DNA from 4 places in the Pseudomonas sp. B7 genome. Region 3 is predicted to be linked to each of the others. Evidence: predicted binding sites of a transcription regulator. Region 3 holds the regulator's gene; each other region holds the start of a gene.
What was found. The regulator FliA, encoded in region 3, starts transcription of late flagellar genes. The targets are predictions, from matches to a motif close to CTAAAGTTTNNNNNNNNNNNGCCGNTAA.

Region 1 (6,030 bases), on a different contig from region 3:
CCCTTCCTTTGTCCAGGGTCTGGAAATCAATCATCCGCAGGACTTGAAAAACCTGCCGGTGCTGGGCGCTCTGGAAGCCGATCGCATGGTGCATGTGCGCCTGCTCGATCAGCACGGCAAGAGTTGTGATCTGGCACTGGAAGCCCGGCTGGGGATCGACGATTTCATCGTGCGCAAGGCGTGTGTGCTGGCCGGCCAGGGTTTCACTCTGTTGCCGATGATGTATTGCGAAACGGAACTGAACAACGGCACGCTGGTGCAATTGTTGCCGGACTGGTCACTGCCCGGTGGCTGGCTGCAAGCGGTGTATCCGCATCGGCGCGGGGTGATGCCGGCGGTGCGCGCGTGGATCGATCATCTGGTCGAATCGTTCAATGCCTGTGGAGAACGGCTGCTATGAAACAAGGAAAGATGAGCGAGCAGGATGTCGCGGACTTCTGCCTGGCCCTGCCCGGCGCCCGGGAAGACTACAAATGGGGTGGCGTGCGGGTGTTTTCGATTGCCGGCAACAAGATGTTCGCCTTGCAGGGATTGCGTGGTGATTCGCTGGCGTTCAAGGTCGACAAGGATCTGTTTATCGGTCATTGCGACCGGCCGGGCATTCACCCGGCGCCGTATCTGGCCCGTGCGCAGTGGGTCATCATGCACCCGCCCTACCCGCTGGGCGCCGAGGAATTGCAAGGCTTGCTGCAGCGTTCCCATCAACTGGTGGTGAGCAAGCTGCCCAAGCGCGTGCAGGTCGGGCTGTTGCTCTAGAACAGCGCCAGCAGGTTCGAACCAAGGAACAACTGATCGATCCAGAACACCTGGTGCAACGCCACGATCATCCAGAACAGCACCTGAAACGACACCTTGCGCGTCTTGTGCCGGAAGACCTGCTGGGCGATCAACGCACCCGGCCAGCCTCCCGCCAGTTCCACCGCGTGCAGGATGTTTTCCGGTGTGCGCCAGGCGTCGGCCCGCGCCTTGCGCTTGTCCGCCCAGTACAGGAAAAACGCCAGCACGCTGACCAGCCCGTAAGCCGTCAGCGGTACCAGGGAAATCCCGCGCAGCCACATCGAAAACGAGCCGGACAACGGCAACGCGCAGACGATCAGCAGCACCGCCAGCTTCAATTTCAAGTGCTGGATATTGCCACCGGAACGACCACGATCCGGGCGACGTGCGCGGGAGTCACTCATGGCTGAGCGGCCGTCCAGTCGACCCAGCCGAACTGCCAGGTCGCCAGAATCACCAGACCGAAAACGATCCGGTACCAGGCAAACGCCGCATAGCTGTGGCTGCCGATGAACTTGAGCAGGCCGCGCACCGCGATCATCGCGAAGATGAACGCCGTGACGAAACCGATGGCAAACACCGGGAAGTCTGCCGGTACGAACAGGTCGCGATACTTGTAGCCCGAATACACCGCCGCACCGACCATGGTCGGCATCGCCAGGAAGAATGAGAACTCGGTGGCGGTCTTGCGCGACAGGCCGAACAACAGGCCGCCGATGATGGTCGAGCCGGAGCGCGAAGTGCCGGGGATCATCGCCAGACACTGGGCGAAACCGATCTTCAGTGCATCCGTCCAGCGGATCTCGTCAACCGTTTCGGCGTGCACTTCATGCTGACGCTGTTCGGCCCACAACATCACGATGCCGCCCACCACCAGCGCGGCGGCCACAGTGATCGGGTTGAACAGGTAATGGTGAATCAGGTCGGCGAAGATCACGCCAAGCACCACGGCGGGCAGGAAGGCGATCAGCAGGTTGGCGGTGAAACGTCGCGCACTCGGCTGGGTCGGCAGGCCAATGACCACGTCGAGGATCTTGCGGCGGAATTCCCAGACCACCGCGAGAATCGCGCCGAGCTGGATGATGATGTTGAACGCCATGGCCCGCTCGCCTCCGAAATCGAGCAAGTCGGCAACAATGATCTGGTGTCCGGTACTGGAAATGGGCAAAAACTCCGTCAGCCCCTCTACAACTCCTAGAATCAGTGCCTGCAAGGCCGTCCAAAGATCCATCAATCCCCCAGAGAGCGATGCACAGAGGCATGCCCCGATAGTATTTTTTACGTTCACTGCGTTCAGCGTAGCTGGTTAAAGCTGTACCGATTCCGCGCGCACAGAATCCACACGAAACAGTCAAAATTCCGTGAAAAATCAATTTCGATTCAGGTTTTCACGCGCGGGGCCGAAATCCTAACAGACAAGCCGTAATAGCGCTGCCGCGTTCTACGACTTGGGTCGCGTATGCCCGGTCACCGAAACGTGGTTGGATGCTGGCGGTGGTTTATTACAAGAAAAAGAATCCGGAGTGACAGCGTTATGAACAGCTTGCGCAGTGTGTCGATCAGCCGACGCTTGTGGCTCATCTTGATTGTGGCCGTGGTCATGCTGTTGACGTTGGGCGTGTTGATGCTCAAGCAGATCCATGATGACCTCTACCACGCCAAGGCCCAGAAAACCCAGCATGTGGTGCAGACCGCCAGCGGTTTGCTGACTTACTACCAAGGCCTCGAAGCCGCAGGAACCCTGACCCGCGATGTGGCACAGAAACAGGCGCTGACCGCGATCCGTGGCCTGCGCTATGACCAGAATGACTATTTCTGGATCAACGACCTCACGCCCGTGATGGTCATGCACCCGACCAATCCCAAGCTCGAAGGCCAGAACCTCTCGGCGATCCGCGACCCGGACGGTTTCGCGGTGTTCAATGAAATGGTCGCCATCGCCAAGGCCAAGGGCGCCGGCATGGTCGACTATCGCTGGCCCAAGCCCGGTGCCAGTGAACCGGTGGCCAAGACCTCTTACGTGAAATTGTTCGAGCCTTGGGGCTGGGTGATCGGTTCCGGCGTTTACGTCGATGACGTGCAGGCCGAGTTCCAGGGCCAGGTGATCAAGGCGTCGGTGGTAGGTCTGGTCATCGCGGTGATCATGGCGTTGCTGGTGATTCTGATTGCCCGCAGCATCGTCCGTCCGTTGCAAGAAACCGTGAACGCCATGGCCAACATCGCCAGCGGCGAAAGCGACCTGACCCGTAGTCTCGATACCCACGGCCAGGACGAAGTCACTCAGCTGGCCCATCACTTCAACGCCTTCACCGCCAAGCTGCGCCGGGTGATCGGTGACTTGCAGGTGTCCGCCAGCGCTTTGGGCCAATCGTCCAGCGAACTGGGCAACGACGCGGCGCAAGCGCAGCAACGCAGCCAGCAGCAGTCACAGCAGATGGAGCTGGTGGCCACTGCCGTCAACGAAGTGACCTACGGCGTGCAGGACGTGGCGAAAAACGCCGAACACGCTGCCAGCGAAATGCGTGATGCCGAAGCCCAGGCGCAACAGGGCCAGATCAACATCGACGGCAGCCTGCAACAGATCGACAAGCTCTCCGGCACCATCGATCAGGCCGTCGAGGTCATCCGCACGCTGGCGACCGAAAGCACGCAGATCGGCAGCGTGCTGGAAGTGATCCGCTCGATTGCCGAGCAGACCAACCTGCTGGCCCTCAACGCCGCGATTGAAGCGGCTCGCGCTGGCGAACAGGGTCGCGGTTTTGCGGTGGTTGCTGACGAAGTACGTTTGCTGGCTCAGCGCACGCAGAAGTCCACGGCGGAAATCCAGACGATGATCGAAAGCCTGCAAAATCATTCCGAAGCCGCCGTGAAGGTGATCGGCGACAGCAGCAAGGCTTCGCAACTGACCATCGAACAGGCCGGCCTGGCCAGTGCGAGCCTGAATGCGATCGGCCAGGCCCTGCGCAACCTCAATGGTCTGAACGCCTCGATTGCCAGCGCAACGCTGCAACAGGCGCACGTGGTCGAAGACATCAACCAGAACGTCACCCAGGCCGCGGGCCTGTCCCACAGCACCGCGCTGGCGGCCGAGCAGTCGAGCGTGGCCAGCGTGAAACTCGGCCAGCTCAGCGAACAACTGAACGGGCTGCTGCGCCAGTTCCGAGTCTGATCCCTTCAACAGGTGGGAACTCGTTTCCCACCTCTTTTTCGGTACAATCCGCTCCCTCTTTTATTCCCCCCAAGGATCCTGCATGTCCGGGCTAGAACTGTTTGCCGCCGCCCTCGGCGTGATCGCCGTGTGGCTCACGGTCAAACAGAATCCGTGGTGCTGGCCGATCGGGCTGGTCATGGTGTCGCTCTACACCTGGGTGTTCTTCGAGGTGAAGCTGTATTCGGACATGCTGCTTCAGGTGGTTTATGCCGGGCTGCAAATCTATGGCTGGTGGCAATGGACGCGGGCCGGGACGATGCATGACGGGCGCGAAGTCAGCCGGCTCAACAGTCGCTCGATTGTGCAGGGACTGGCCATCGGCACTGTCGGCAGTCTACTGCTGGGCGCTGCGATGGCCCATTGGACCGACGCTGCACAACCTTGGCTCGACGCCGCGCTGACCGGTTTCAGTCTGGTTGCGCAGTTCTGGATGGCCCACAAACGTCTGCAATGCTGGGCGTTGTGGTTCGTGCTGGATGTGATCTTCGTCGGTCTGTTCCTCTATAAAGGGCTGTACCTCACAGCGGCGCTGTATGCCCTGTTCACCCTGATCGCGGTGCAAGGCTGGCGCGAATGGCGTGCCGACCCGGCGTTGCAACGATGAAAGTGATTGTCCTGACCGGCCCCGAGTCCACGGGCAAGAGCTGGCTGGCGGCCGGGATTCAACAGCAGTTCGGCGGCTTGCGGGTGGATGAATACGTGCGCTGGTTTATCGAGCAGTACCCTCGGGATACCTGCTTGGCCGATATTCCCGAGATCGCTCGCGGCCAGTTGCAATGGGAAGACGCGGCACGTGCGCAGCAGCCGCGGCTGCTGATTCTCGATACGCATCTGCTGAGCAATATCCTGTGGAGCCAGACGCTGTTCGGCGACTGCCCGCCCTGGCTGGAAACCGAGTTGCTGGCGCGGCATTACGACCTGCACCTGCTGCTCTCCCCCGAACAGATCGAGTGGACGGACGATGGTCAGCGCTGCCAGCCCGATTTCAGTGAACGGCTCGCGTTCTATCAGGCCACCCGGACCTGGCTGGAAACCCATCACCAACCCTTGCAGATCATTCAGGGCAACTGGCTCGAACGCCATCAGCAAGCCTTCGACGCGGTGCGCGCCCTGCTCGCGGACTGACCGGGTTTTCGGGGCGTTTGCCCCGCCGTAGCCCCCTGTATTGGGGCAAAAGTGTCCGTTCCTGAAACACTCCTGCGGGTGCAAAGTGCCCGTCTCAGCGCCCTTCATCCCTTTGTCATGCGACTTGTTACGCAACTGAAACACCTGCGCGCAAACCCTTGTTCCAGAGCTTTGCAATGGCATTAAGGGGTTGCGAAGACAATGACTTGTTTCAACGATGAAACAGCTTTTGTATCAGGCCTGCACTCGTCAAACCCAACGCATTGAAATTTAAAGATATTTCAAAAGCGGCACAGCTTTCGCTCTCTCCTTCACAACGCTGAACAGGCTCAGCCCACTGAAGAAGGAATTGCCGTCGTGGGGAATATCAATAAAGCCTTCACCTGCCTTCTGCTGATCGGATCAGCTGCCAGCACTTTCCTCAGTTTCAACGTTCAGGCCGAAGGCAATGGCGTGATCGTACTCAATCGTGATGTCCAGCCGATCCCGATCGGCCGAAGCGGCGGCAAAGACCCGTACCCCACCACCGTCAATGCCAATCCTTCGGGCCGCATCGATCAAGCGATGACCAGCACCGAACTCAATGACGGTGAATTTGCCAGTGTAGCCAGCGGATCCTCGATTCGCGGAAGTATCACCACCCCGACTTCGAACATCCCCGGCATGAACACTGTGACCAATCCGAATGGCTTGCCTGGTATGGGAGGCGGTCACGGCGGCGGTGCCGGTGGCTCGATCTCCAATACCGTCAACCGTGCCATGAGCTCCGGTCTTGCCCCTCTGACTCGCATGGCTGGAGGCCAATAAATGAACCACTCTCTGCTCCTGCTCGCCCTCCTCGGCTGCACCAGCGCAATGGCTGACCCGAGTTCCGTGAACAACGCGAACATTCAGGAAACCGGCATCCAGTACCGCGG
Region 2 (6,030 bases), on a different contig from region 3:
CCAGCACCCCGTAGCGGGCGCCTTTGGCGAGAGTGACGATCAACAGAAAACGTCCGAGAGGTTCGCGCATGACCCCGGCGATCAACGTCAGCGGATCGCCAATGACCGGCAACCAGCTGAGCAGCAACGACCAGTGACCGTAGCGCTGGTAATGAACACGGGCGCGCGCCATGTGCTTCGGACTGACCGGAAACCAGCGCCGATCCTGAAACCGTTCCAGACCGCGCCCCAGCCACCAGTTCACCAGCGAACCGAGGACATTGCCTAGCGTCGCTACGGCCAGCAGCCCCCACAGCCAGTAACGATCGCTGACCAGCAGCCCGACCAGTACGGCTTCCGATTGCAGCGGCAACAGGGTCGCCGCGCCAAATGCGGCCAGGAACAGCCCGAGATAACCCGCCGTCATCAATGGGCCGGGTAATCCGCCACCACCACATCGGCACCGTCTTTCTTCAGGCCGATCACTTGATACGCATCGCTCATGCCGTCCATTTCCATGCCCGGCGAGCCCATCGGCATGCCCGGTGCGGCAACGCCCAGCAGGTCATCGCGCTTGCTCAGGGCCAGCACCTGTTCCGCCGGAACGTGGCCTTCGACGAATTTGCCGTTGATGATTGCCGTGTGGCAGGACGCCAGACGTGGCGGCACGCCGTGTTGTTGCTTGAAGCTGCTCATGTCGGATTCGACGTGGTCTTCGACCTTGAAGCCATTGGCTTCCAGATGGCTGATCCACTTTTTGCAGCAGCCGCAGTTGGCGTCGCGGTGGACTTCGATCGGGATAAGGTCGGCGGCTTGCGCCAGGGAGGAAATGAACAGCGCGCTCAGGGCGGCCAGACGCAGATGGTTTCGCATGGAGGGCTCTCGGCTCAGAGGAAGAACGGTCAAAAAGGAAGGCATTTTGACCGGTTTTTCCTGCCTGGCATCAACGGAGTGTTTCCAAGTGATACGAGGCAGGCCTGCCAACATGATCGTAGATCAAAGCTGACAGGCCACTGAGTGCAAGATGACAAAACGGTCAGCGAACCTTGAAGCGGCCCATGATCGCGCTCACCCGGCTATTGGCTTCCAGCAACTGGCGGGTGTTGAGTTCGCTGGCCTGGCCGCTTTCCACCAGCTCATCAACCATGTGGCGGATCTGCACCATGCTGCGGTTGATCTCTTCGGTGACTGCGCTTTGCTGTTCCGCAGCGGTGGCGATCTGGGTGCTGAGGCTGTTGATGTGGCTGACCGAACCGGCCATTTCGTCGAGGCCACTGTTGACTCGCGCCGTGGCATCGGCGGCTGACTGACAACTGGCCTGAGTGTTTTCCATGGCGCTGACCGAGGAACTCACACCTTGGGTCAGACGGCTCAACATTTCGTTGATTTCCGAGGTGCTGGCCTGGGTGCGGGCAGCGAGGGCACGCACTTCGTCCGCCACCACTGCAAAACCGCGACCCTGTTCACCGGCGCGGGCCGCTTCAATCGCAGCGTTGAGCGCCAGCAGGTTGGTCTGGCCGGCAATGGCGCCGATCACGCCGAGGATTTCGGTGATGCGCTGGGCGTCCTGCTGCATGCTTTCTACCTTGTGGGTGGCGCTGGCCACTTCGTCGATCAACGCCACTACGCTGCCTGACGCTTCACCGACCACGATGCGGGAACGGTCGGCGTTTTCGTTGGCGCGCTGGGTGAAGGCAGCGGTTTCGGCAGCGTTCTGCGCGACGCTTTCGGCGGTCGAGCTCATTTCGTTGATCGCGGTAACGGTCTGGTCGGTTTCCGAAGCGTGGCGCAGCAGAATCTGGCTGGTGTGCGCCGAGGTGCGCTGCAGGTTGTCGAGGCTCGAGGCCATCGCGCCGGTGGCCTGGGTCACTTCGCCGATCATGTTCTGCAGGTAGGCGATGAAGGTGTTGACTGAATGCCCGATGGCACCGAGTTCATCTTCAGCGCGGATGGTGATGCGCCGGGTCAGGTCGGCATCGCCGCTGGACAGTGAATCGATGTTGGCCTTCAGCGCTTTCATGCGCGAGACCAGTTGGCGGATCGCGTAGACCTGCAACAGCACCAACAGGATCACCAGCGGAATCTGCAGCAGACTCAGGCTGCTGAGCACGTCGTCACGCTGGGCGGTGAGCATTTTGGTTGGCAGCGCGGTGGCGAGGAACCACGGGGTGCCTTCGATTGGGCGCATGAAGAAGGTGCTGGCTTCACCGTGGTTGTCGAACTCGACACGCTGTGCCTGCTCGCGGTTTTGCAGCCCGGCTTTGATCTGGCTGGCGAAGGTCGAGCCGCCGGCCAGTTCGCTGATGTTCTTCAGCACGATCGGCCCGTTGATACGCGAGCTGTTGCTGATGATCTTGCCGTCAGCCTCGACGATCAGCATTTCGGCGTTGAGGTCTTTTTCCTTGCGCGCCACCAGATCGTTGAAGAAGCCCAGGGTCACGTCGATGGTCGAGACGCCCCAGGCGCTGCCGTTTTTCTGGATGGCCATGGCGCAGTTGGTGCGCGGTTCGGCGCTGGCGTCATCTTTATAGGCAGCGGCCCACGCGCATTGGCCGCGCGGGGTCTGCATGCCGCCCTTGTACCAGCTCTGGTCGTAATAGTTGGGGGCCGCGTCGCTGTTCCAGAACGTGTTCACCGCCAGTTTGCCGGAGGCATCCCGGTGCCAGAACGTACTGAACTTGTTGCGTCCGGCCTCACGCTGACCGGGCAATGGCCAGATGCCGCCGCCGAACACTTTCAGTTCGCCATATTGATCGACCAGCCCCGGCAACACGCTGTCGATGGCCGCGCTGTCGAGCAGCGGGATGGTCTGGGTGATGCTGCGCTGTTGCGCCTGGACCTTGTTCAATTCGCCCTGGATCTGCTCGGCCACTTCCGCAATGCGGTTGAGCACGACTTGTTCTTCGGTATGGCGCAGCTTGGGCGCGACCAGCTGGCTGATGCCGACCACGGTCAGCACCGACAGCAACAAAATGAACAGAACCAGAAACAGCGTGTAGCGAGCCTGAATAGTGCGGAATGCGGGCATGGAAACCGGTCCTTGAGCAGGGATTCTTATTGTGGGCAGGGGAAAAACAGCGCGGGTTTCCTAACGTATCGTCGGGTCTTCGGGAAGCTTTAGGTACTTTCGTCCTAAAACGTGCGATCCCGATCAATGGAACGTATCCGGCCTGATACATGCGAACTAACCGTCCCGAACATTAGAGCAACAAACCCACTTTCATCTGATTGTCATGAACCCTCTGATCCAGCATTTCCGGGGCTGTTGCGGGTTTGTATCGTGAATGTACAAAAATTGTAAAAAATGCAGAAAGGAGTTGGTGCCACTGGTTTGCCGGCCGATACTCCGGGCAACTCAAAAGTCGTCCAACAAGGAATTTTTCATGTTTTCCTCGCAAGGAGCCTGCTCATGACTATCGGCTATACCGGTGCCTGGCAACCCAAGGCGGGTTTGCTGGTTCGAGACACAGGAAGCTCGAGCAAACCGGTTTCCCAAAGCGTGAAGGTCAAGCAAATGCTGGCTCTGGTCGGCAACGATCCCAACGCAATCAGCATCGCCGAGATGGACAAGCAGGGGCTGCACAAGAACATCAAGGGTTTCGATCCCACCAATGTTTCGGCCAAACAATTGGGCAGCCTCAGTGCAATGCTGCGCAGCCGTGGCCTGATTTCCGAAGTCACGTCCATTACTCTGCTCAACGCCGGCGACAAGTTTGATCGCTTCGGCATTCAGAAGGATCCGGACGCCAAGTTCAATGCGCTGGAGTACTTCGCAACGCAACTGGATACCATCCAGAACAACAATCTCAAGGGCAACAAGTACGCCAATACGTTGATTCCCGAGTACAAGAAAGCCATCTATGTCTTGCAGAACCTGAAGACCTACGGACAGGGCGGCGAGCGCAAGCCGCCGACCGACAAAGGCGTCGACGCCAAGGCATGATCAGAAGGCCCGCACCGGGAACGGAGCGGGCCCTTTCGTTTATGGGCGGTTGCCGCCAACCTGCAGTCCCGTCAGCGGTGCGATTTGTTGCTGCATGTCGTCATGCAATCGCTGCATTCGCGGGCACTGCAGTGCCAGGGATCTGGGCTGGAACCCGCGATGAAACAACGCCAGCCAGCCTGCACCTCTGTCATCGGGCGCCAGTCCGCTGAACACGAAACCCATCGCCGACAACCGGCGCCAGGCATTGTCGAAACCCTGCGCCAGCCTGAGCCTGATCGATATCAGCCAATGTTCGGGCAGTTGTTGCAGCTGTTTGAGCAAACTGTCGTCCACCTCGTTGAATACCCCGTCATATCGCCCCCAGCGCTGTTCGAGCTGCGCCGGTGCGCCAACCCACGGCGACACGCTCAACCGTGTTCCGAACACGTCGCACATCTGTTGCATGAATTCACGGCATTCGTCGGGCCAATGCAAGGCCGGCAGCGGGCGCTGATAGCCATCGACAGGGGTGTAACCCAGTACAAGCGATTCCGTCACCGCGTTGCCAAAGGGCGACGGTGCATGATCGGGCAACAAGCCGGTGTTATGAAAACCAAGGCCGGCGGCCATCTTCTGGGTGTAGGGGTGATGGGTCATCTGCTTGATCGTGACGCCCTGATAACCAAGCGCCTGTGCATGGATCAGCAAGTGTCGGCCCAGTTGCGTGGCGACGTTCTGGCCACGGATCTGCGGATCCACCACGCTCAGCGCCAATTCGACGATGGATGTTCCCTTGTCGAGAATCAACGCGGAGTGGCCCGCCACCTGATCGTTGGACACCGCCACCAGCGAATGCCAGCGGCCGACGGCATGGTTCTGCTTGATCATGCGGGGCAGATAGACATGCGGCTGAGCGTAATGGTCGCCGTAGATCTTTCTGAACAGGCGACTGACCGCCGGGGCGTCGCTGGTGCGAAAACTGCGCAGGGTGATGGATGTCATCAGCAACGCTCCTGGCCGCAGCCGCTGTAGACGCGCCGGTCCAGCACGCGCTGACGTTTGCCGGAGCGTGGATGGCGTGCCAGTTCCTGAACCGTACAACAGCGAATCCGCAACGCCAGCAGGTGATCGGTGCTCAGTTGTTCGATCAACGGATAGTCTTCGATCAAGGCGCTGTGCAGCGTCTGGTCGGCTTCAGCGTTGGCCGGTGACAGGGCGTCCGGTGCCCAGTGCAGGCGAAGGATATCCATGACGCCGTCCTGCTCGATCACCAGTTGCCAATCGTCGCTGCCGGTGATGCGCCGCACGGTTTCGCCGATCGATTGCGGCAGCAGAGTCAGAATGCCCACGCGCACCCGCTGGCTGTCGGCGCAGCGGCCCATCAGCGCAAACTTGCGCCTGGGGGTGTCAGGCGGCTCTCGCCAGCACGCACGGTCGCCGACGGGGTAGCGGATCAACGGCATCAACCGGCGCGTGAGGTTGGTCATCACCAGGCGTCCGACCCGGTCGCATTCATCGATCACTTCACCGGTCTGCTCGTCGAGAATTTCCAGCACTGCGTGACATTCGGGAACCCGGTGTTCGCCGATGGCGCAGTCACCATGGCTGGCACCGATGAATCCGGCGTCCACGCTGGCGTAGCCGATCGAGGCCACGCGGGCGTTGGGGAACACCCGCGCCAGCCGTTGCAACTGGGCGTCAAACAGGCTTTCACCGGCGTAGAGCAGGGCGGTGACGCCAGTGAGGACCCGGTCATGTTGCTCAAGCCACGCCGCGAAGCTCAGCAGATGGGCCGGCAGACCCGCCAGCACGTTGATCCGGTGGCGGGCAATCGCATCGGCCAGGTTGTCCGAGTCGACATGGCCGGTGAAGGGAAACTCGACGACCTCGGTTTGCACATGCGCCAGCGCATCGTGGGTGAAGATGAAGCTGGCATACAGATCACCGACAAAAAACAGGTTGGCGACCCGGTCTCCGGCGCTCAACCGGGCGCCGAGACTGCGACCGAAGTCTGTGACCAGCGTCTGCCATTCCTCACGCCGGAACAGTGAAAACTTGCCGGCGCTGGTGGTGCCTCCGGTCTTGAAAACCAGTGCGTCATTCAGCGGTGCCGTCAGGACAGGCCA
Region 3 (6,030 bases):
GTCGCTCAGACGATCGGCGGCATCCTTGTCCATCACACCGCGTTTCACGGCGATGGCACGCAGGACGTTCGGGTCCATGCCTTTGCCGTCGTCGGAGATCGACAGCAGGATGTGGTCGCCTTCCTGCTCGGCCGCCAGGATCACCTTGCCGCCACGGGCCTTGCCCGAGGCTTCGCGTTCTTCCGGCGACTCGATGCCGTGGTCGACGGCGTTGCGCACCAAGTGGACCAGCGGGTCGGCCAGTGCCTCGACGAGGTTCTTGTCGAGGTCGGTCTCTTCGCCCACCAGTTCCAGGTTGATCTCTTTCTTGAGCTGGCGTGCCAGGTCGCGAACCAGACGCGGGAAGCGGCCGAAGACTTTCTTGATCGGCTGCATCCGGGTCTTCATCACCGCGGTCTGCAAGTCGGCGGTGACCACGTCGAGGTTCGACACGGCCTTCTGCATCGACTCGTCACCGCTGTTCAGGCCCAGGCGCACCAGACGGTTACGCACCAGCACCAACTCGCCGACCATGTTCATGATTTCGTCGAGACGCGCGGTGTCCACACGCACGGTGGTTTCGGCTTCAGTCGTCGGTTTTTCCGGTGGCGGCGTCGCCGGTGCACGGGCCGGAGCCGGTGCCGCAGCGGCTGGCTTGGCGGGTTCGGCTTTCGGCTCAGGTGTTTTTGCAGCAGGTTTTGCCGCAGCGGCCGGGGCCTTCGCAACTGGCGCTGCAACAGCCGAAGCATTGCCGGCAGTCACGACAGCACCGGTGGCGACGTCAGTGAACTTGCCTTTGCCATGCAGATCGTCAAGCAGCGATTCGAACTCGTGGTCGGTGATCAGATCGCTACCGGCCGCCGCCGCTGCCGGAGCAGCCGTCGCAGGGACCGCAGCAATCGCCGACTCCAGCGCATCGACGGCAAAGTTGCCCTTGCCGTGCAACTGATCGAGCAAGGCTTCGAATTCGTCGTCGGTGATGTCCGAGCTGTCGCCCGCCGCCGGAGCAGCAGGTGCAGCGGCCGCCGGTGCCACGGCGTCGGCCGCGAACTGGCCCTTGCCGTGCAACTGATCGAGCAGCGACTCGAACTCGGCGTCGGTGATTTCATCGCTGGCCGCTTCAACAGAAGCTGGCGCAGCGGCAGCCGCCGGGGCTTCGGCTTCGGCCTTGACGGCGTTCAGCGAGTCCAGCAACTGTTCAAATTCGTTATCGGTGATGTCACCCGAATCGCCTTCGACGACCAGTTCTTCGATCATCTCGGCAACGGGCGAAGCCGGAACTTCATCCGCCGATTGCGGTTCGGCCAGACGCGCCAGGGCGGCCAGCAGTTCCGGGGTGGCGGCAGTGATCGGGCTGCGATCGCGGACTTCGCTGAACATGCTGTTCACCGCGTCCAGCGCTTCGAGCACCACGTCCATCAGTTCTGCATCTACGCGACGCTCACCCTTGCGCAGGATGTCGAACACGTTTTCGGCGATGTGACAGCACTCCACCAGCTCGTTGAGCTGAAGGAAGCCGGCGCCCCCTTTTACAGTGTGGAAACCGCGAAAAATTGCGTTGAGCAGATCTGCGTCATCCGGGCGGCTTTCCAGCTCGACCAGTTGTTCGGACAGTTGCTCAAGAATCTCGCCGGCCTCAACCAGGAAATCCTGAAGGATCTCTTCATCGGCGCCGAAGCTCATTAATGGGGTGCTCCTACAGGTCTAAAAACCCAAAAAAACTCAAAATCCAAGGCTGGATAGCAAATCGTCCACATCGTCCTGACCGGACACAACGTCTTCTCGTTTATCGGCATGAATCTGCGGACCTTCACCCTGCGAGAGATGTTTTTGTGGATCTTTTTCAGCAAGCATCGCCGCACGGTCATGTTCGATGCCCGCAAAGCGGTCCACCTGGCTGGCCATGAGCACGAGTTTGAGCAGGTTGCTTTCGACTTCGGTGACCAATTGGGTCACGCGCTTGATCACCTGGCCAGTGAGATCCTGGTAATCCTGGGCGAGCAGAATGTCGTTCAGATTGCTCGACACGGCGCGGTTGTCCGCGCTGCTGCGTGCCAGAAAACCGTCGACCCGGCGCGCCAGCTCACGGAACTCCTCAGCCCCGACCTCACGGCGCATGAAGCGGCCCCAATCGGCGCTCAAGGCCTGGGCTTCGTCAGCCAGGCCATTGACCACGGGGGTCGCGCTTTCCACCAGATCCATGGTGCGGTTGGCGGCAGCTTCGGTCAGTTTGACCACGTAGCCCAGGCGCTCGGTAGCGTCGGTGATTTGCGACACTTCCTCAGCCTGTGGCATGTGCGGATCGATCTGGAAATTGACGATCGCACTGTGCAGTTCACGCGTGAGCTTGCCCACTTCCTGGTACAGGCCACGGTCACGGGTCTGATTGAGCTCATGGATCAGTTGCACGGCGTCGCCGAACTTGCCTTTTTCAAGGCTTTCGACCAGTTCGACGGCGTGTTTTTTCAGAGTCGACTCGAAGTCGCCCTGTGAAGATTCGTTATGCTCCATAGCTCCCCCGCGCGTCATCAGCCGATGCGTTCGAAAATCTTCTCGATTTTTTCTTTCAGCGCCTGAGCCGTGAAAGGTTTGACCACGTAGCCGTTAACGCCGGCCTGGGCCGCTTCGATAATCTGCTCGCGCTTGGCTTCAGCGGTCACCATCAGCACCGGCAGGTGCTTGAGCTTTTCATCGGCGCGCACGTGGCGCAGCAGGTCGATACCGGTCATGCCGGGCATGTTCCAGTCGGTCACCAGAAAGTCGATGCTGCCGCTGTTGAGCACCGGAATGGCAGTGGTGCCATCGTCGGCTTCAACGGTGTTGGTGAACCCGAGATCTCGCAACAGGTTCTTGATGATCCGCCGCATCGTTGAGAAGTCATCAACGATGAGGATTTTCATGTCTTTGTTCAATTCGACCTCCAAGCAGTCTTAAACGCGCCCAGCACCTGGACGCGCCATTTCAATCAATCCGGCAAAACACTCGATGACTGTCTGGAGCACAACAGAGCAAGACCGGTGCCGTTCACCACCGCACCAGCCTCGTTCGCAGTGTCCCCACACTGCCTTCAGCGCGCTCGCCACTCCCCCAAACGCCCCCGCAAGCGGGCCGCGCACTGGCTGTGTAACTGGCTGACCCGCGATTCACTGACGCCAAGGACTTCACCGATCTCCTTGAGGTTCAGCTCTTCGTCGTAGTACAGCGCCAACACCAGTCGCTCACGCTCCGGCAAATTGGCAATCGCGTCCGCCAGCGCGGCCTGGAAACGTTCGTCTTCCAGATCGCGCGACGGCTCCAGATGAGCACTGGCGCCATCCTCGTGCAGCCCTTCGTGTTCGCCGTCCTGCAACAGGTCGTCGAAACTGAACAGGCGGCTGCCCAGGGTGTCGTTCAAAATCCCGTAGTAATCGTCGAGACTCAATTGGAGTTCGGCCGCAACTTCGTGATCTTTAGCGTCACGGCCGGTTTTAGCTTCAATCGAGCGAATCGCGTCGCTGACCATACGGGTATTGCGGTGAACCGAGCGCGGAGCCCAGTCCCCTTTTCGGACTTCATCGAGCATCGCGCCGCGGATCCGGATGCCCGCGTACGTTTCAAAACTGGCACCCTTGCTGGCGTCATATTTGGTCGAGACTTCGAGCAGGCCGATCATCCCGGCCTGGATCAAGTCTTCGACCTGCACACTGGCCGGCAACCGCGCCAGCAAGTGGTAGGCGATGCGTTTGACCAGTGGCGCGTAACGCTCGATCAACTCGTACTGCGCGTCACGCGCCGACTTCTTGTAGAAATTCATACCGCTGGCGGTCATAGCACAGGTCCTGCCGTTTGCTGCACGAGGCGCTCGACGAAAAATTCGAGGTGGCCGCGCGGGTTGGCGGGCAGCGGCCAGGTGTCGACCTTCTGTGCAATCGCCTTGAACGCCAGTGCGCACTTGGAACGCGGGAAGGCTTCATAGACCGCACGCTGCTTCTGCACCGCCTTGCGCACGCTTTCGTCGTAGGGCACCGCGCCGACGTATTGTAGGGCGACGTCGAGGAAGCGATCCGTGACCTTGGTCAACTTGGCGAACAGATTGCGACCTTCCTGCGGGCTCTGGGCCATGTTGGCCAGGACGCGGAAGCGGTTCATGCCGTAATCGCGGTTGAGCAGTTTGATCAGCGCGTAGGCGTCGGTGATCGAGGTCGGCTCGTCGCAGACCACCAGCAACACTTCTTGCGCTGCGCGCACAAAACTGACTACCGAGTCACCAATACCCGCAGCGGTGTCGATCACCAGCACGTCGAGATTGTCGCCGATGTCGCTGAACGCCTGAATCAGGCCGGCATGCTGGGCCGGGCTCAGGTGAACCATGCTCTGGGTGCCGGAAGCGGCCGGCACGATGCGGATCCCGCCGGGGCCCTGCAACAGCACGTCGCGCAGCTCGCAGCGGCCTTCGATCACGTCGGCCAGGGTTCGTTTGGGTGTGAGGCCCAGCAGAACGTCGACGTTCGCCAGCCCCAGGTCGGCGTCCAGCAGCATGACCCGACGGCCAAGCTCTGCCAGGGCCAGGGACAAGTTCACTGACACATTAGTCTTGCCGACGCCACCTTTGCCGCCGGTCACCGCGATCACCTGTACGGGATGCATGCTGCCCATGTTATTTCTTTACCTTGTCTTGCATAGACGGAGGCCACATTACTGGCTGCGCGTTCACAACCGGAACAATGCGTGGCAGGCCATCGATGTAGGTACGAAAACTGTTCATTACCTCAGCCAACCTGCTTGGTCGGACTGTGGTAGATATCAGCGAACATGTCAGCCATGGCTTCTTCGCTGGGTTCTTCCTGCATTTGCACGCTGACGGCGCGACTGACCAGTTGATGACGCCGCGGCAGATGCAGATCATCCGGAATCCGTGGGCCATCGGTCAGGTAGGCAACCGGCAGTTCGTGACTGATCGCCAGGCTCAACACTTCGCCCAGACTGGCCGTCTCATCCAGTTTAGTCAGGATGCAGCCGGCCAGCCCGCAACGCTTGTAACTGTGATAAGCGGCGGTTAGAACCTGTTTTTGGCTGGTGGTTGCCAGAACCAGATAATTTTTTGACCGAATGCCACGACCGGCCAGACTTTCCAGCTGCATGCGCAGGGCCGGATCGCTGGCCTGCAGGCCGGCGGTATCGATCAGCACCACGCGCTTGCGCAGCAGTGGATCCAGCGCCTGCACCAGGGACTGGCCCGGATCGACGTGGGTCACCGAAACGTTAAGGATGCGGCCCAGCGTCTTGAGCTGCTCCTGCGCGCCGATACGGAAACTGTCCATGCTCACCAGCGCGATGTTCTGCGCGCCGTACTTGAGCACGTAGCGGGCGGCCAGCTTGGCCAGGGTGGTGGTCTTGCCCATGCCGGCAGGACCGACCATCGCAATCACCCCACCCTCTTCCAGCGGCTCGACTTCCGGCACGGCAATCATCCGCGCCAGGTGCGCCAGCAGCATGCGCCAGGCCTGACGCGGTTCGTCGATCTCGGTGATCATCGACAGCAGATCACGGGACAGCGGGCCGGACAGACCAATGCGTTGCAGACGACGGTACAGATTCGCCTGGGCCGGACGACTGCCTTGCAGCTGGTTCCAGGCCAGGGTGCCGAGTTGCACTTCCATCAGTTCGCGCAGGCTGTTGAGCTCGAAACGCATCGAGTCCAGAGCACGCGGGTCAACGCCTGCGGAAACCGCTGCAGGCGCCGGTGCCGGACGAGCCGGAGCTTCGTAGGTCGGTTCGGTCAGCGGCTCGGCAGCGGTCAGCGGCAGGCCGGCCGTCAACGGCAGCCCGGCGAACAACTGGCGATTGGTGTTGCCGTCGGCTTCGCCACGCAGGCTCAGCTCGGCCTGGGCGGTGACAATGCGCGACTGGGTCTTGCGCAGCTCATCCTCGAGTTCCATGTTCGGAACACGCGGGGCCAGCGCAGACAGTTTGTAATCGAGCGCCGCGGTCAGCTCGACGCCGCCAGCGATGCGGCGGTTGCCAATGATGGCGGCATCAGCGCCCAGCTCATCACGAACCAGCTTCATGGCC
Region 4 (6,030 bases), on a different contig from region 3:
CCATGTTCGCGGCCAACGGGGAGACTGGAGGCGGAGTCGGCACGGTGGATCCCTGTTCATTGGATGAAAGTTGCTAGCTTGCCGGAGTTTACCGGGCAGGCAAACGTCTGTATATGTATATACAAATAACACACGATGGGGTGCTGAACCATGTCCGCCTTCTTTGCCGAACGCGCGCTGCTGCCTAACGGATGGGCCAACAATGTACGTCTCGAGGTCAGCGCCGATGGCGTGTTGACCCGAATCCAGGCCGATTCCACTGCAGACGGCGCCGAACGGCTGAGCGGTCCGCTGCTGCCGGGGATGCCGAATCTGCACTCCCACGCGTTCCAGCGAGCGATGGCGGGACTGGCGGAAGTGGCCGGCAATCCCAACGACAGTTTCTGGACCTGGCGCGATCTGATGTATCGGCTCGTCGGAAAAATCAGCCCCGATCAGCTCGGTGTGATTGCCCGTCAGCTGTACATCGAAATGCTCAAGGCCGGTTATACCTCGGTCGCCGAATTCCATTACGTCCACCACGATAACAACGGCCAGCCTTACGCCGACCCGGCGGAACTGGCATTGCGCATCAGCCAGGCGGCCAGTTCCGTCGGCATCGGTCTGACCTTGCTGCCCGTGCTCTACAGCCACAGCGGTTTCGGTGGCCAGACGCCGAACGAAGGCCAGCGCCGTTTCATCAACAGCACCGAAAACTACCTGAAGCTGCAATCGCGCCTGCAACCGCTGCTGGCACAGCAAAAGGCGCAGTCGCTGGGCCTGTGCTTTCACTCGTTGCGCGCGGTCACGCCACAGCAGATCAGCGAAGTACTGGCGGCCAGCGACCAGCAATGCCCGGTGCACATCCACATCGCCGAGCAGCAGAAGGAAGTCGACGACTGCCTGAGCTGGAGCGGTCGCCGTCCGCTGCAATGGTTGTACGAAAACACCGAGGTCGATCAGCGCTGGTGCCTGGTGCACGCGACCCACGCCAATCCGGAAGAAGTCACGCTGATGGCCAAGAGTCGCGCCATCGCCGGCCTGTGCCTGACCACAGAGGCCAACCTCGGCGACGGGATTTTCCCGGCGGTGGATTTCCTCGCTCAGGGCGGGCGGATGGGCATCGGCTCCGACAGCCATGTGTCGTTGAGTGTGGTGGAAGAACTGCGCTGGCTGGAATACGGCCAGCGTCTGCGCGATCAGCGGCGCAATCGCTTGTATGGCGCGGATCAGCCGATGGTCGGCCGTACGCTGTATGACGCGGCACTGGACGGTGGCGCTCAGGCACTGGGCCAGCCGATCGGTGCGCTGGAAGTCGGCAAGCGTGCCGACTGGATCGTACTCGATGGCAACGATCCGTATCTGGCCACGGCCAGCGGTGACGGGATTCTCAATCGCTGGCTGTTTGCCGGTGGCGACCGTCAGGTGCGCGATGTGCTGGTCAACGGTCAGTGGGTCGTGCGCGAGGGGCGACATGCCGGGGAGGAGGACAGCAATCGCGCCTTTACCCAGGTCCTGCGAGAGCTTTTGGGCTGACACAAACTTCTGTTACTGATCGTTCCCACGCTCTGCGTGGGAATGCAGCCCGGAACGCTCCGCGTCCCAAAAGCAGACGCAGAGCGTCCATTGAGGCATTCCCACGCGGAGCGTGGGAACGATCAGAACAGGAGAAGTCAGTTGGACGTCTTGGCCATTTGTTGATCCGACGTACGCCAGATCAGGCGCGTGGTGTCATAACCCTGCTGACGCGCCTTGCTCAACAGCTCCTCACGCACCACACCGTTGACGGTCGGCGTGCGGGACAACAGCCACAGGTAGCGACGACTCGGGTCACCGACGAGGGCGGTCTTGTAGTCATCGCTGACGTACAGCACCCAGTATTGACCCTTCGCCACACCCGGAATCAGGCGCGAGAACCAGGTATCGAATTCGACCCACAGCTTGTCGGTCTTGCCCGGCACCTGTGGATAAGCCGTGCCTTTGACTTCTTCCCACGTCCAGTCCGCCGTCAGGCAGCGGTTGTACACCGCCACATTGCCGTCGGGCTTGAGCGAGTAACGGGCTTCGGACTGCGCGCAATTGCGCTGGAAGTACATCGGCAGACGCGCCAGTTCGTACCAGGTGCCCTGGTAACGCTTGAGATTGACACTGTTGACCGTCTTCGGCGCCAGCGGATCTTCACCGGACGTGGCGCAGCCGACCAATACCAGGCCGGCCAAAAGGACAAGCAATAACCGCTTCATTGTTTTTCTCCCGTGGGCGCGAAGCCCCGGTTTACTTCAGGCCTTGGCCGGAAAACATCAGCACTTTGTCACCGGCGTACTGCACGCTGATAAAGCTGTTCTTGTCGCCCCAGGTGCAACTGGACATGCCGAGCGCGCCCGAGCAATCGGTGGGCTTGCCAAGCAGCGTCTCCACTTCGGCCTTGGCCATGCCGGCCGAGAGCTTCGAATAGTTTTCCTGATTGACCTTGCTGCATGCGGCCAACAGCACGCAAAACGACAGAAGGGCGATAGATCGCAGCGACATGGTGTAACTCCTGGAACGGAAGGGGGATGGCATGGCGCCAACCAGAAGCTTAGAAGAGAAAACCCCTGTCTGGTTCCCTGGGAGGCTGGCTATTTGTTAACCCGCTCGTCCGGCTTTTGCCGGTAAATCAGACAGTTTGTAAGGCTATCGAGCATTTCGTCGCTTTTAGCAAAAGGCGCCTAATCTTTGGCGCGTGGCGGTCGAAATAACAGCAGCGCAAAGCCCCAGAGTGTGGCAAATTGCCGCCCTTTCTTGACCAGCCCCTTCGCGGTAGCTCTCTTAATGACCAGAAACATGAAATTCAGCCACAAGATCTTGTTGGCTGCCGCCCTCGTGGTGGCCGTTGCATTCGCCTGTTTCATTTTGTTCAACGACTATCGCCAGCGCGAAGCCCTGCAAAGTAGCACCGAAGCATCGATGCAGGAACTGGGCAGCCTGACCACCAGCAACATCCAGACCTGGCTGGAAAGCCGCATCCAGTTGCTGCAATCGATGGCGCAGCAGGTTGTCGCCGACGGCAACGCCCCGGCCAGCCTGAAACGCATCATCGACCTGCCCGCCTACACCGGCAATTTCCAGCTCAGCTACTTCGGCGGCGCCGACGGCGTGATGTTCTCGGTCCCGGCCGGCAACCGCGCACCGGATTACGACCCGCGCGCCCGTGGCTGGTACAAGGCCGCCAACGCTGCGCAACAGACCATCGTCACCGAACCGTACATCGCCGCCTCGTCGGGCAAACTGGTGATCACCGTCGCCACGCCGGTACAGCGCCAGGGCCAGATGATTGGTGTGGCCGGTGCCGACATTGATCTGTCCAGCGTCAGCGCAATCATCAACTCACTGAACTTCGGCGGCCACGGCCATGCGTTCATCGTCAGCGCCGACGGCAAGATCCTGATCCACCCGGACAGCAAGCTGGTACTCAAGACCCTGGCCGAGGCCTATCCCAACGGCGCGCCGAACGTCAGCCCGGGCCTGAAAGAAGTCGAGTTCGACGGCAAGACCCAACTGATCTCCTTCACCCGCGTCAACGGCGTGCCGTCGGCCGACTGGTACGTGGCGCTGGTGCTGGACAAGGACACCGCGTTCTCGATGCTCAGCGAGTTCCGCACCTCGGCGCTGATCGCGATGGTCATCGCCGTGGTGATCATCATCGCCCTGCTCGGCATGCTGATCCGCGTGCTGATGCAGCCGCTGCTGACCATGGGCCGCGCCATGCACGACATCGCCGAAGGCGAAGGTGACCTGACCAAACGCCTGACCATCCACGGCCACGATGAATTCGGTGCGCTGGGGCTGTCGTTCAACCGTTTCGTCGAGCGCATCCACACCTCGATCCGCGAAGTCTCCTCGGCCACCGGGCAAGTCAACGAAGTCGCGCTGCGCGTGGTCGCGGCGTCGAACTCGTCGATGTTCAACTCCGACCAGCAGGCCTCGCGCACCAATAGCGTGGCCGCCGCGATCAACCAGCTCGGCGCTGCCGCCCAGGAAATCGCCCAGAACGCCGCCCTCGCCTCGCAACACTCAAGCGATGCGCGCAGCCTGGCCGAAGACGGCCAGCAGGTGGTGGACAAGACTATCCACGCGATGCAGCAACTGTCGGCGAAGATCAGCGACTCCTGCGGCAACATCGAAACCCTGAACAGCAACACCGTGAACATCGGGCAGATTCTGGAAGTGATCACCAGCATCTCCCAGCAGACCAACCTGCTGGCGCTCAACGCCGCCATCGAAGCGGCCCGTGCCGGTGAAGCCGGTCGTGGTTTCGCCGTGGTGGCCGACGAAGTCCGCAACCTGGCACACCGCACCCAGGATTCGGCGCAGCAAGTGCAGAAGATGATTGAAGAGCTGCAAGTCGGCGCGCGTCAGGCGGTCGGCATCATGACCGAGAGCCAGCGTGAGAGCGAAAGCAGCGTCGGCATCGCCAACCAGGCCGGCGAACGCCTGGGTAGCGTGACCCAGCGCATCGGCGAGATCGACGGCATGAACCAGTCGGTGGCCACCGCGACGGAAGAGCAGACGGCGGTGGTCGAGTCGATCAACGTGGATATCAACGAGATCAATACGCTGAACCAGGAAGGCGTGGAGAACTTGCAGGCAACGTTGCGGGCTTGTGCGGATCTGGAGCAGCAGGCTGCGCGACTCAAGCAGTTGGTGGGTAGTTTCAGAATCTGAAGATCAAGAGCAACCCCCTCACCCCAACCCTCTCCCCCAAGGGGGCGAGGGGGAAAGGGAGCCGATCTCCATGCCTTTCAAATCCGGCGTTCGACTCTGGACCTTCAGGTCGATGTATCACGACCAAACACCTCGGTCAGTCCCCTCTCCCTCTGGGAGAGGGTTAGGGTGAGGGCCGCTTTTTGAGGTTGCCGAAAATCGCCCTAAAACCGCGAACCCGGCTCTTTCAAAAACTCCAATTCCTCAACCGTAGACTCCCGCCCCAACACCGCATTGCGATGCGGAAACCGTCCAAACCGCGCAATCACCTTCTGATGCCGCTCGGCATAATCCAGGTTGTCGGCAAACACCCCGCGCTCCGCCTCCGGCTGTTCAGCCACCAGCTCGATGAATCGCGAGACCGCTTCATTCTGCACCGCGAGGTTTTCGCAGTGTTCGAAGACGAGGTAGATGAAGAGGCGCTGGATCGGCTTCAACTGCCGATCGAAGTCTGCAGCAATCCCCTGAGCGACCAGTTTCTGGGCCCGTAGATCACCGGAAAAAGCCTTGGGCGTATCGCGAAAGATCATTCGCGGGAGTTGGTCGAGCAACAGCACCAGCGCCAGCCAGCCTTCGGGACGTTGCGTCCACTCGGTCAATTCGCCAGCGAGGGCCTGATCGACAAAGACCCCGAAACGCTCACGCGCTTCGAGATCCTGGCTGTCTTTCTTGCCGAACCACAACCCGCCCTGTTGCGCCGTCACTTCAGTAGCCGATTCGGCATGACCGAACCACCAATCGAGCAACGGCTGCCAGGGCGCGGTCATGGTTTATTCCTTGTGGTACGCCGTGGCGCGGGCGACTTCTTCTTTCGAGCCGAGGAACACCGCTACGCGCTGGTGCAGGCCTTCAGGCTTGATATCGAGAATGCGCTGGTGACCGTCGGTGGAAGCGCCGCCTGCCTGTTCCACCAGGAACGACATCGGGTTGGCTTCGTACATCAGGCGCAGTTTGCCTGGCTTGGATGGCTCGCGACTGTCGCGCGGGTACATGAACAGACCGCCACGGGTCAGGATGCGGTGCACGTCGGCAACCATCGCCGCGACCCAGCGCATGTTGTAGTTCTTTTTCAGCGGGCCTTCTTCACCGGCCAGCAGTTCCGAAACGTAGCGCTGTACCGGAGCTTCCCAGTGACGCTGGTTGGACATGTTGATGGCGAATTCCTGGGTGGATTCAGGAATGGTGATGTCTTCGTGGGTCAGGACGAAGCTGCCCATTTCGCGGTCCAGGGTGAAGCCTTTGACGCCGTGGCCCAGGGTCAGCACCAGCATGGTCTGCGGGCCATAGATGGCATAACCGGCGGCAACT

Region 1: a site for FliA is predicted at 2,157-2,184, ahead of JKA62_RS14420 (methyl-accepting chemotaxis protein). Genes of this name have one in related genera too.
Region 2: a site for FliA is predicted at 3,073-3,100, ahead of JKA62_RS14180 (methyl-accepting chemotaxis protein). Genes of this name have one in related genera too.
Region 4: a site for FliA is predicted at 2,688-2,715, ahead of JKA62_RS11805 (methyl-accepting chemotaxis protein). Genes of this name have one in related genera too.

The regions. Positions count from the first base shown of each region.
Region 1 is NZ_JAERRE010000005.1:299,049-305,078, reverse strand. It holds gene JKA62_RS14440 (LysR substrate-binding domain-containing protein) at 1-400, shown strand, start outside; gene JKA62_RS14435 (MmcQ/YjbR family DNA-binding protein) at 397-756, shown strand; gene JKA62_RS14430 (DUF1294 domain-containing protein) at 753-1,181, opposite strand; gene JKA62_RS14425 (undecaprenyl-diphosphate phosphatase) at 1,178-2,008, opposite strand; gene JKA62_RS14420 (methyl-accepting chemotaxis protein) at 2,312-3,946, shown strand; gene pnuC (nicotinamide riboside transporter PnuC) at 4,029-4,592, shown strand; gene JKA62_RS14410 (AAA family ATPase) at 4,589-5,113, shown strand; gene JKA62_RS14405 (hypothetical protein) at 5,471-5,920, shown strand; gene JKA62_RS14400 (hypothetical protein) at 5,921-6,030, shown strand, end outside.
Region 2 is NZ_JAERRE010000005.1:246,278-252,307, forward strand. It holds gene JKA62_RS14170 (YqaA family protein) at 1-406, opposite strand, end outside; gene JKA62_RS14175 (DUF411 domain-containing protein) at 406-852, opposite strand; gene JKA62_RS14180 (methyl-accepting chemotaxis protein) at 1,016-3,007, opposite strand; gene JKA62_RS14185 (hypothetical protein) at 3,389-3,922, shown strand; gene JKA62_RS14190 (GNAT family N-acetyltransferase) at 3,962-4,906, opposite strand; gene JKA62_RS14195 (phenylacetate--CoA ligase family protein) at 4,906-6,030, opposite strand, start outside.
Region 3 is NZ_JAERRE010000010.1:40,268-46,297, forward strand. It holds gene JKA62_RS21600 (chemotaxis protein CheA) at 1-1,662, opposite strand, end outside; gene JKA62_RS21605 (protein phosphatase CheZ) at 1,702-2,490, opposite strand; gene JKA62_RS21610 (chemotaxis response regulator CheY) at 2,508-2,879, opposite strand; gene fliA (RNA polymerase sigma factor FliA) at 3,047-3,787, opposite strand; gene fleN (flagellar synthesis regulator FleN) at 3,784-4,614, opposite strand; gene flhF (flagellar biosynthesis protein FlhF) at 4,728-6,030, opposite strand, start outside.
Region 4 is NZ_JAERRE010000004.1:185,499-191,528, forward strand. It holds gene hutC (histidine utilization repressor) at 1-4, opposite strand, end outside; gene JKA62_RS11790 (formimidoylglutamate deiminase) at 151-1,515, shown strand; gene JKA62_RS11795 (lipocalin family protein) at 1,653-2,222, opposite strand; gene JKA62_RS11800 (hypothetical protein) at 2,254-2,508, opposite strand; gene JKA62_RS11805 (methyl-accepting chemotaxis protein) at 2,791-4,683, shown strand; gene JKA62_RS11810 (DUF924 family protein) at 4,887-5,489, opposite strand; gene JKA62_RS11815 (class 1 fructose-bisphosphatase) at 5,493-6,030, opposite strand, start outside.